Azospirillum brasilense: one gene and its partner. The protein of the gene in region 2 binds, or shares a complex with, the protein of the main gene of each other region. Links are inferred from orthologs where the notes say so. Each region holds a gene or a part of one and is shown on either strand. Other genes may lie near its edges.

Region 1 (3,784 bases), 120 kb from region 2 along the record:
GCCGGCGGTGGACGACATAGACCTTCTCCGCCACGTCGGCCAGCGACAGCGTCCAGTCCACGGCGGAATCGCCGCCGCCGGCGATGACCACGCGCTTGCCGGCGAAGTCCTGCTTGCGGCGGACCATGTAGAAGACCGACGTGCCCTCATACTGCTCCAGCCCGTCCAGCGGCGGGCGGTTGGGGCCGAAGGCGCCGCAGCCGGCGGCGATGATCACCGCCTGGGTGTCGATCCGCGTGCCGATGCTGGTCTCCACCAGCCAGCGCCCTTCGTCCGTCCGGGTCAGCTTCTCGACCTGCTGGCCCAGATGATAGGTCGGGTTGAAGGGGGCGGCCTGCTCCGCCAGCCGGTCGATCAGGTCGGCGGCCTCGATGGCCGGGTGGGCCGGGATGTCGTAGATCGGCTTTTCCGGGTACAGCGCGGTGCACTGCCCGCCCACCATGTCCAGCGCGTCCACCACATGGCATCGCATCTTCAGCATGCCGCATTCGAACACGGCGAAGAGACCGACGGGGCCGGCGCCGACGATGACGACGTCGGTGCGATGGACGGTGTGCGACATGGGACGCGCTGCCTTGTGCAAACGGGGGGAACGATGACGCCTTCAATTGTCCGGTTTCGCGCCCCCGGTCAACCCCGCCCTGCACGGGGAGGGCGAACGGCGCGCGCAAAATGGGTGCTGCACTGCCGATTTCCTTCTGGGCGTGCGGTCGCGGTGGGGTAGGATTTGCCCGTTTCCCCCGTGCCGGAGCGGCCGCAATGAAGGACTGGCGATGAAGGAGCTGCGCTGCCTCGTGTTCACCGACCAGGAGGTCGTGAAGGCCGTGCTCGACCGCCGCCGCCGGATGAAGGAGCCGCTGCCCAGCGGCACCGTCGGCAAGGTCACCTACCGCCCCGGCCAGCCCGGCGGCGGCGGGGTGGAGACGCTGATCCAGGTCACCGGGGACGAGGGCGACGACCGCAGCATGACCCTGCACGAGTCCGAGGTCGCCGCGGCGCTGGTGTCCTATTGCATGGGCCGCAAGATTCCCCTGCCCGTCGAGTCCGACAAGATGATCCATCTGATCAACGGCGCCCTGACGCTGATGATCACCATGAACTTCAAGAAGCCGCCGCGTCTGGTGGAAGACCGCGTCGAGGCGACGGAGCCGCCCCCCGCTCCTCCCCCGGTGCCGCGCAAGGCCGCCTCCCGCCGTTGATTGCCGCCGTTGATTTGACCGCATCCCGTGACATGATCCAGACTGATTCCCCCAACACGCGCGCCGTCACGCTGCCGAGCGAGGAGGCGACCGCCGCGCTGGCCCGCCGTCTGGCCGCGGCGCTGGCGCCCGGCGACCTCGTGGCCCTGCGCGGCGACCTCGGCGCCGGCAAGTCCGCCCTGTGCCGCGCCCTGATCCGCGCCGTGACGGAGGAGGACGCCGAGGTGCCGTCCCCGACCTTCACGCTGGTGCAGACCTACGACACGGACATCGGCCCGGTCTGGCATTTCGATCTCTACCGCCTGTCCGGCCCCGACGAGGTGACCGAACTGGGCTGGGACGAGGCCCGCGCCGAGGCCGTCCTGCTGGTGGAATGGCCGGACCGGCTGGGTCCGCTGCTGCCCGCCGACCGTCTCGACGTCACGATGAGCTTCGCCGGGCCGACCGAACGCCGCGCCACCCTGACCGGCCACGGCGCCTGGGAGTCGCGCCTGACCACCCTCGACCTTTCCGCACTGGAGCGGCCGTGACCGACCGCGCTTCGCAGATCGCCGCCTTCCTCGCCCGCCACGGGCTGGAGGGGGCCAAGCGGGAGCCGCTGGCCGGCGACGCCTCGGCACGCCGCTACGAGCGCCTGACGACGCCGGACGGCGGCACGCTGATCCTCGTCGACACCCCCGCCCCGGCGGAGGATCTGGTGCCTTTCATCGCCATCGGCGCCGCCCTGGACCGGCTGGGCTTCTCGGTCCCCGCCATCCTGGCGGCGGAGGTGGAGGCGGGGCTCGCCATCCAGGAGGATTTCGGCGACGGCACCCTGACCCGCCTGCTGAACGCGGGGGAGGAGCCGCGCCCGCTCTACGAGCTGGCGACCGATGTTCTGATCGAACTGCACCGCCGCTTCCCCGTGGAGGAGGCAGCCTGCCTGAACCTGCCGCTCTACGACGCGGCCCTGTTCACGCAGCAGGTGGCGCTGTTCGCCGACGTCTACATGCCCGCGGCGACGGGCAAGCCCCTGTCCGACAAGGCCCGGTCCGACTTCGATGCGGCCTGGGCCGCCGTCGTTCCGGGGGCCTGCGCCGGGCCGCAGTCGCTTCTGCTGCGCGATTACCATGTGGACAATGTGATGCGGCTGCCCCGGCCCGGACTGCGGGCGGCGGGGCTGATCGACTACCAGAGCGCCGGGCTCGGCCCCGTCGCCTACGATCTGGTGTCGCTGCTGGAGGACGCCCGCCGCGACCTGCCCGCCGGGCTGGAGGGCGTTCTGCTCGACCGCTACCGGACGGCCTTCCCCGATCGGGACTGGGACGCCTTCCGCCGCTCCTACGCGGTGCTGGGCGCGATCCGGCACACCCGCATCGTCGCCATCTTCGTGCGTCTGGCGTTGCAGCGCCGACGCGGCTATCTCCTTCACCTGCCGCGCGTCTGGCGGCTTCTGGAAGGCCAGCTCGCCAAGCCCGAACTGGCCCCGGTCGCCGACTGGTTCGCCCGTCATCTGCCGCCGGGTACCCGCGCGGAGCTTGTCGTTCCGGAGCCGGATTGATTATGTCGCCTGTCTCGAAGAAGACCCGTACCAAGACGCCGCCTGTGGCGACCGCCCCCGCCAAGGCCATGGTGATGGCCGCCGGGCTGGGCCTGCGCATGCGCCCGCTGACCCTGGAGCGCCCGAAGCCCCTGATCCCGGTGATGGGCAAGCCGATGCTCGACCACGCGCTCGACCGGCTGGAGGAGGCCGGCGTGACCGCCGCCGTGGTCAACAGCCATTACAAGGGCGAAATGATCGCCGCCCATCTGGCGGGGCGGACCACCCCGGCCATCACCCTGTCGCCGGAGGACACGCTGCTGGAGACCGGCGGCGGCGTGAAGAAGGCGCTGCCGCTGCTCGGTACCGACCCGGTCTATGTGGTCAACGCCGACATCCTGTGGCTCGACGGCCCCTCCCCCACGCTGGCGCGGCTGGCCCGCCACTGGAACCCGGACGAGATGGACGCGCTCCTGCTGCTGATGGCGACCACCAAGGCGGTGGGGTACGAGGGGCGCGGCGATTACCACATGGACCCGCTGGGCCGGCTGACCCGGCGCGGCGAGATGGAGATCGCCCCCTTCGTCTACGCTGGCGTCCAGATCGTGAAGCCGGCGCTGTTCGGGCAGGACACCCCCGACGGCGCTTTCTCCACCAACCGCGTCTGGGATCGCGCGCAGGAGGCAGGCCGCCTCTTCGGCCTCGCCCATGACGGGCTGTGGTTCCACATCGGCACCCCCGACGCGCTGGCCGAAACGGAGGAAATGTTGTCGATGAGCGACGTCTCGGTGGTCACCACCTGACCGGCCACCGGACCGCTGCTTTGTGAGAATTTTTGTATTCCTTGACGCTTTGTGGTCTCATTGCCCCACATCTAGTATCCTCGCGCGTCTGACGATACAGCTTCCGGGGCAGGCATGAGCGGCAGGGCGGAGCCCAAGGTCTATTCGATTCCCACCGGCGTGTCCTTCGTGGACCAGCTCGCCGCGGGCATCCTGGACCGCGTGGGGAACGACCCGCTGGCGCTCGCCGGGGTGACCGTCCTGCTGCCGACGCGCCGCTCCTG
Region 2 (4,597 bases):
CGGCGTCCCCGCCGGCAGCGCGGCGGTGGCGGCCTCGCTCATCAGGGCGTGGCTTTCCAGCTCGATCCCCTTGGCGCAGATGACCAGCGGGGTGCCCGGCCGCAGATGCACGGCGAGGCTGGCGCAGGCGCTGCGCAGATGCTGGGCCGGGGTGACGAGCAGGATGGCGTCGCAGGCGGCAACCTCGGCCAGATCGCCGGTCGCGCGCAATGCGGCGGGCAGGGTCACGCCGGGCAGATAGTCGCGGTTCTCCCGCGCGGCGTTGACCGACTCGACCACCGCTGGCTCGCGCGCCCACAGCAGGGCCTCCCGCCCGGCACGCAGGGCGGCCAGAGCCAGCGCCGTGCCCCAGGCCCCGCCACCGATCACGCCGATGCGCCGGAAGTCCGTTGCCGCCATGGATGCCCCCTGTTTTTAAAATTTGGCCTGAAGGATTTGGCCGCCTGTTTAGGCGGAGCGTCCCCGGTCCGCAACCCGGACGGTCACGCCTCCGGCGTCAGCATGAGCTTCATCCCGACATGGCTCGCCCGAAAGCCCAGCCGCTCGTAGAAGCGGTGGGCGTCGGTGCGCCGGGTCTGGCTGGTCAGCTGCACCATCACGCAACCCTCGGCGCGGGCCAGCGCGATGGCGTGCCGCATCATGGTGCTGCCGATCCCCTGGCCGCGCAACGCGCCGTCCACCTTCACCGCCTCCACCGTCGCCCGCGCCGCTCCCCGGCGGGCCAGCCCGTGGGTGACGGTGAACTGGAAGCAGCCGACGATCCGCCCGTCCTGTTCCGCCAGCACGATGGAATTGCCCGGCTGGGCCGCCATGCGGTCGAAGGCGTCCCAATAGAGCGGGTCCAGCGGCTCGGCATAGACGTCGCCGCCGGTGGACAGGGCGTCGTCGGCGGTCAGCCGGACGATCGCCGGCACGTCGTCGCGCCGGGCGGTGCGGAAGGTCAGGGCCATGGCGGACTCACTCTCAGGCCTTCACGCCGGAACCGACCCCGGCCTTGCCGATGGCCGGCTTGGCGGTGGGGTCGAGCGGCCAGCGGGGACGCGGGGCGAAGTCCAGCGGGTCGGTCTGGCCCAGCCGCAAGCGCTCGATCCCCGCCCAGGCGATCATCGCCGCGTTGTCGGTGCACAGCCGCAGCGGCGGCGCCACGAAGGGCATGCCCTCGCGGTCGGCCAGCGTCTGCAGGCGGGCGCGCAGCGTCCTGTTGGCCGCCACGCCGCCGGCCACCACCAGGGCGCCGCCCTGCGGGTGCATCTCCTTGAATTGGCGCATGGCGCGGGCGCAGCGGTCGGCCATCACCTCGGCGACCGTGTTCTGGAAGGCGGCGGCGAGGTCGGCCCGGTCCTCCGCCGAGAGGGGCGTTCCCAGCTCCTCGACATGGCGCCGCACCGCGGTCTTCAGACCGGAGAAGGAGAAGTCGCAGCCGGGGCGCCCGACCATCGGGCGCGGCAGGTCGAAGCGGCCCGGATTGGTCGCCAGCGCCGCCGCCTTCTCCAGCAGCGGCCCGCCGGGATAGCCGAGGCCGAGCAGCTTGGCCGTCTTGTCGAACGCCTCGCCCACCGCATCGTCGATGGTGGTGCCGAGCCGCCGGTATCGGCCTACCCCCTCGACCACCAGAAGCTGGCAGTGCCCGCCGGACACCAGAAGCAGCAGGTAGGGGAAGGGCACATTGTCGGTCAGCCGGGCGGTCAGCGCGTGGCCTTCCAGATGGTTCACCGCGACGAAGGGCAGCCCGCGCGCCGCGGCAATGGCCTTGGCGGTCATCACGCCGACGATCACCCCGCCGATCAGCCCCGGCCCGCCGGTCGCCGCCACGGCGTCGAGGTCGGCGAAGCCCAGCCCGGACTCCGCCATGGCGCGGCGGATCAGCCCGTCCAGATGCTCCAGATGGGCGCGCGCGGCGATTTCCGGCACGACCCCGCCATAGGGCGTGTGGTCGTCCAGCTGCGACAGCACCACGTCGGCGCGGATCTCCCGCGCGTCGGTCACGATGGCCGCCGCCGTCTCGTCGCAGCTCGTTTCGATTCCAAGAACGATCATGATGGCTGTCAAACTAGCCGTCTCCACCGCTCTGGTATAGGGTCTTGACCCGGCTTCTTCAGGGTTTTGCCCTCCATGAACAAAGACGTCCCCGACGACGACGCCAGCATCGTCTATTACGACGGCGACTATCCGTCGCTGGAGATCGGGGAGGCGCGGGCGGATCACGCTGCGACGCTCGCCCGCCTCGGCATGCTGGGCGACGTGCCCTTCTACAAGGAACGCGCGGCGGAGACCGGCGGCCCGGTTCTGGAGATCGGCTGCGGCACCGGGCGCCTGACCATCCCGCTGGCCCGCGCCGGGCACGAGGTGTGGGCGGTGGACGTCTCCGCCGCCATGCTCGACCAGCTCCGCGCCAAGCTGGCGCGCGAGGCGCCGGAGGTGCAGGCCCGCGTTCATCCGGTGCGGCAGGACGCCACGGCGCTTGATCTGCCGGTGCGGGACTGCCGGCTCGCCGTCATTCCGTTCAACGTGCTGATGCTGATCCCGGAACTGGCGGCGGAGCGTCGCACGCTGGCTGCCGCCGCCGCTCATCTTGCGCCGGGCGGCACATTGGCGCTGGACGTGATGAATCCGCTGACGCTGCCAATGGACGCCGAGACGAAGCCCAGCCCGTCGGAGCCGCGGCGCAGCCCGCACAACGGCAACAGCTACATCCGCAACACGATGGCCTCCCGCCTGGACGAGGGGCAGTGCCAGCGCATTCACGGCTGGTACGACGAGCTGCTGCCGGACGGCAAGATCGCGGTGACCGAGTACGGCTTCACCTGGCGGATGATCTTCCGCTACGAACTGGAGCTGATGCTGGAAAGCGCCGGCTTCACCATCGAACGGCTGGCCGGCGATTTCGAGGATGCCCCCTGGACGGTGGACAGCCGCCGCATGGTGGTCACGGCGCGGCGCGCTTCCCCCGTCACCAAAGAGTAGCGCGCGCGTCACCAAGGCTTGCAAACCGCGGTGGATCGCCTAGAACACTGGCCTCATGACCCAACCGCTCCGCATCGGCACGCGCGGCAGCCCGCTGGCGCTGGCGCAGGCCCACGAGACCCGCGACCGGCTGATCGCGGCACACCCGCATCTGGCCGCCCCCGGCGCCATCGAGATCGTCGTCTTCAAGACGACGGGCGACCGCATCCTGGACCGCACGCTGGCCGAGGCCGGCGGCAAGGGCCTGTTCACCAAGGAACTGGAGGACGCGCTGCTCGACGGCCGCGCCGACCTCGCCGTCCATTCGATGAAGGACGTGCCGACCTGGATGCCGGACGGGCTGGAGATTTCCACGCTCCTGCCGCGTGAGGACACGCGCGACGCCTTCTTCTCGCGCGGCGGCCACACGGTGGACACGCTGCCCGCCGGCTCCGTCGTCGGCACCGCCGGCTTGCGCCGTCAGGCCCAGATCCTGGAGCGGCGGCCCGACCTGAGGGTCGTGCCCTTCCGCGGCAACGTGCAGAGCCGCCTCGCCAAGCTGGAGGCCGGGGAGGTGGACGCCACCCTGCTGGCGCTCGCCGGGCTGCGCCGTCTCGGCCTGACCGACCGCATCACCGCCGTGCTGGAGCATGAGGAGATGCTGCCCGCCGTCGCCCAGGGCGCCATCGGCATCGAGATCCGCAGCGCCGACGAGGCCACCCGCGCCCTGCTGGCTCCGCTGAACTGCGCCGCCACCACGGCCCGCGTGACGGCGGAACGCGCGCTGCTGGCCATGCTCGACGGCTCCTGCCGCACCCCCATCGCCGGGCTGGCCACCCTGGACGGCGACCGGCTGCACCTGAAGGCCAAGGTGCTGTCCAACGACGGGCGGCAGGTCTTCCGGGCGGAGCGCAACGGCAGCGCAAGCGATGCTGCCGCCATCGGCGCCGACGCCGGGGCGGAGATCAAGGCGGTCCTGCCGCCCGACTTCTTCAAGAGCTGACGGCGGCCGGCGATGGCGGCCCCTCACATCCTGGTCACCCGTCCGGCGGAGGATTCCGAGCCTCTGGCGGCCCGTCTGCGCGCGCTGGGCTTCGCCGTGTCGGCGGAGCCGATGCTGGAGATCCGCTGGCTGGACGGGCCGGAGCCGGACGTCGGGAACGTACAGGCCCTCCTCTTCACCAGCGCAAACGGCGTACGGGGCTACACCAGACGTACGAGCCGGCTTGACCGTCCGGTCTATGCGGTGGGCGACGCCACCGCGACCGCGGCCCGCGCGGCCGGTTTCACGCAGGTGGAAAGCGCGTCCGGCGACGTGTACGCGCTGGCCGATCTGGTGCGCCGACGCTGCACCGCAGCGGCGGGTCCGCTACTTCATGTCGCAGGAACCAAGCTGGCCGGCGACCTGTCGGCCATGCTGGGCGAGTCCGGATTTTCCATCCTGCGGGAAACGCTGTACGACGCCGTTCCGAGCGCGCGGCTGTCGGACGGCACGGCGGCGCTGTTGCGTACGGGAACACTGGACGCCGTGTTGTTTTTCTCTCCCCGTACCGCCCGTTCGTTTGTTAGGCTTGTCGCCGAGGCCGGGCTCATCGACCGCTGTCGTACAGTGGACGCGCTCTGCCTCAGCCCCGCGGTCGCGGAGGCTGCCCGC

What was found. Proteins that work in one complex are often made in the same cells at the same time.
Region 1: the proteins of tsaD (region 2) and tsaE are in contact, whole or in part, in a crystal structure (PDB 6N9A), measured with the Thermotoga maritima proteins. The link is inferred for Azospirillum brasilense from one-to-one orthologs. Residues at the interface, in WP_004082750.1 of Thermotoga maritima: Cys10, Asp11, Arg49, His50, Leu82, Gly84, Gly135, Gly136, Glu154, Thr155, Leu156, Asp157, Asp158, Ser159, Glu162, Asp165, Lys166, Arg169, Leu170, Tyr175, Lys213, Thr214, Leu217, Tyr218, Gln221, Arg222, Asn324; in WP_004082108.1 of Thermotoga maritima: Leu37, Gly38, Lys46, Lys57, Val59, Lys60, Ser61, Thr63, Phe64, Thr65, Leu66, Met67, Val69, Pro71, Tyr82, Arg83, Leu84, Asp86, Asp88, Phe89, Asp93, Ile128, Asp130, Glu131, Arg134.

The regions. Positions count from the first base shown.
Region 1 is NZ_CP012914.1:328,671-332,454, reverse strand. What follows is about bases 1-2,980. They hold tsaE (tRNA (adenosine(37)-N6)-threonylcarbamoyltransferase complex ATPase subunit type 1 TsaE), read left to right. Parts: upstream 1-1,231; coding sequence 1,232-1,729; downstream 1,730-2,980. Other genes in these bases: AMK58_RS01570 (nucleotidyltransferase family protein), read left to right, coding at 2,742-2,980; AMK58_RS01575 (aminoglycoside phosphotransferase family protein), read left to right, coding at 1,726-2,739; AMK58_RS01585 (hypothetical protein), read left to right, coding at 774-1,199; AMK58_RS01590 (NAD(P)/FAD-dependent oxidoreductase), read right to left, coding at 1-562. Outside these bases: more of AMK58_RS01570, read left to right, coding at 2,981-3,521; double-strand break repair protein AddB, read left to right, coding at 3,636-3,784. UniProt on the Escherichia coli protein: Required for the formation of a threonylcarbamoyl group on adenosine at position 37 (t(6)A37) in tRNAs that read codons beginning with adenine.
Region 2 is NZ_CP012914.1:448,899-453,495, reverse strand. Bases 1-2,987 are described here. They hold tsaD (tRNA (adenosine(37)-N6)-threonylcarbamoyltransferase complex transferase subunit TsaD), read right to left. Parts: upstream 2,038-2,987; coding sequence 964-2,037; downstream 1-963. Other genes in these bases: AMK58_RS02030 (class I SAM-dependent methyltransferase), read left to right, coding at 2,113-2,964; AMK58_RS02040 (GNAT family N-acetyltransferase), read right to left, coding at 483-950; AMK58_RS02045 (NAD(P)H-dependent glycerol-3-phosphate dehydrogenase), read right to left, coding at 1-399. In the rest of the region: hemC (hydroxymethylbilane synthase), read left to right, coding at 3,020-3,946; AMK58_RS02020 (uroporphyrinogen-III synthase), read left to right, coding at 3,959-4,597.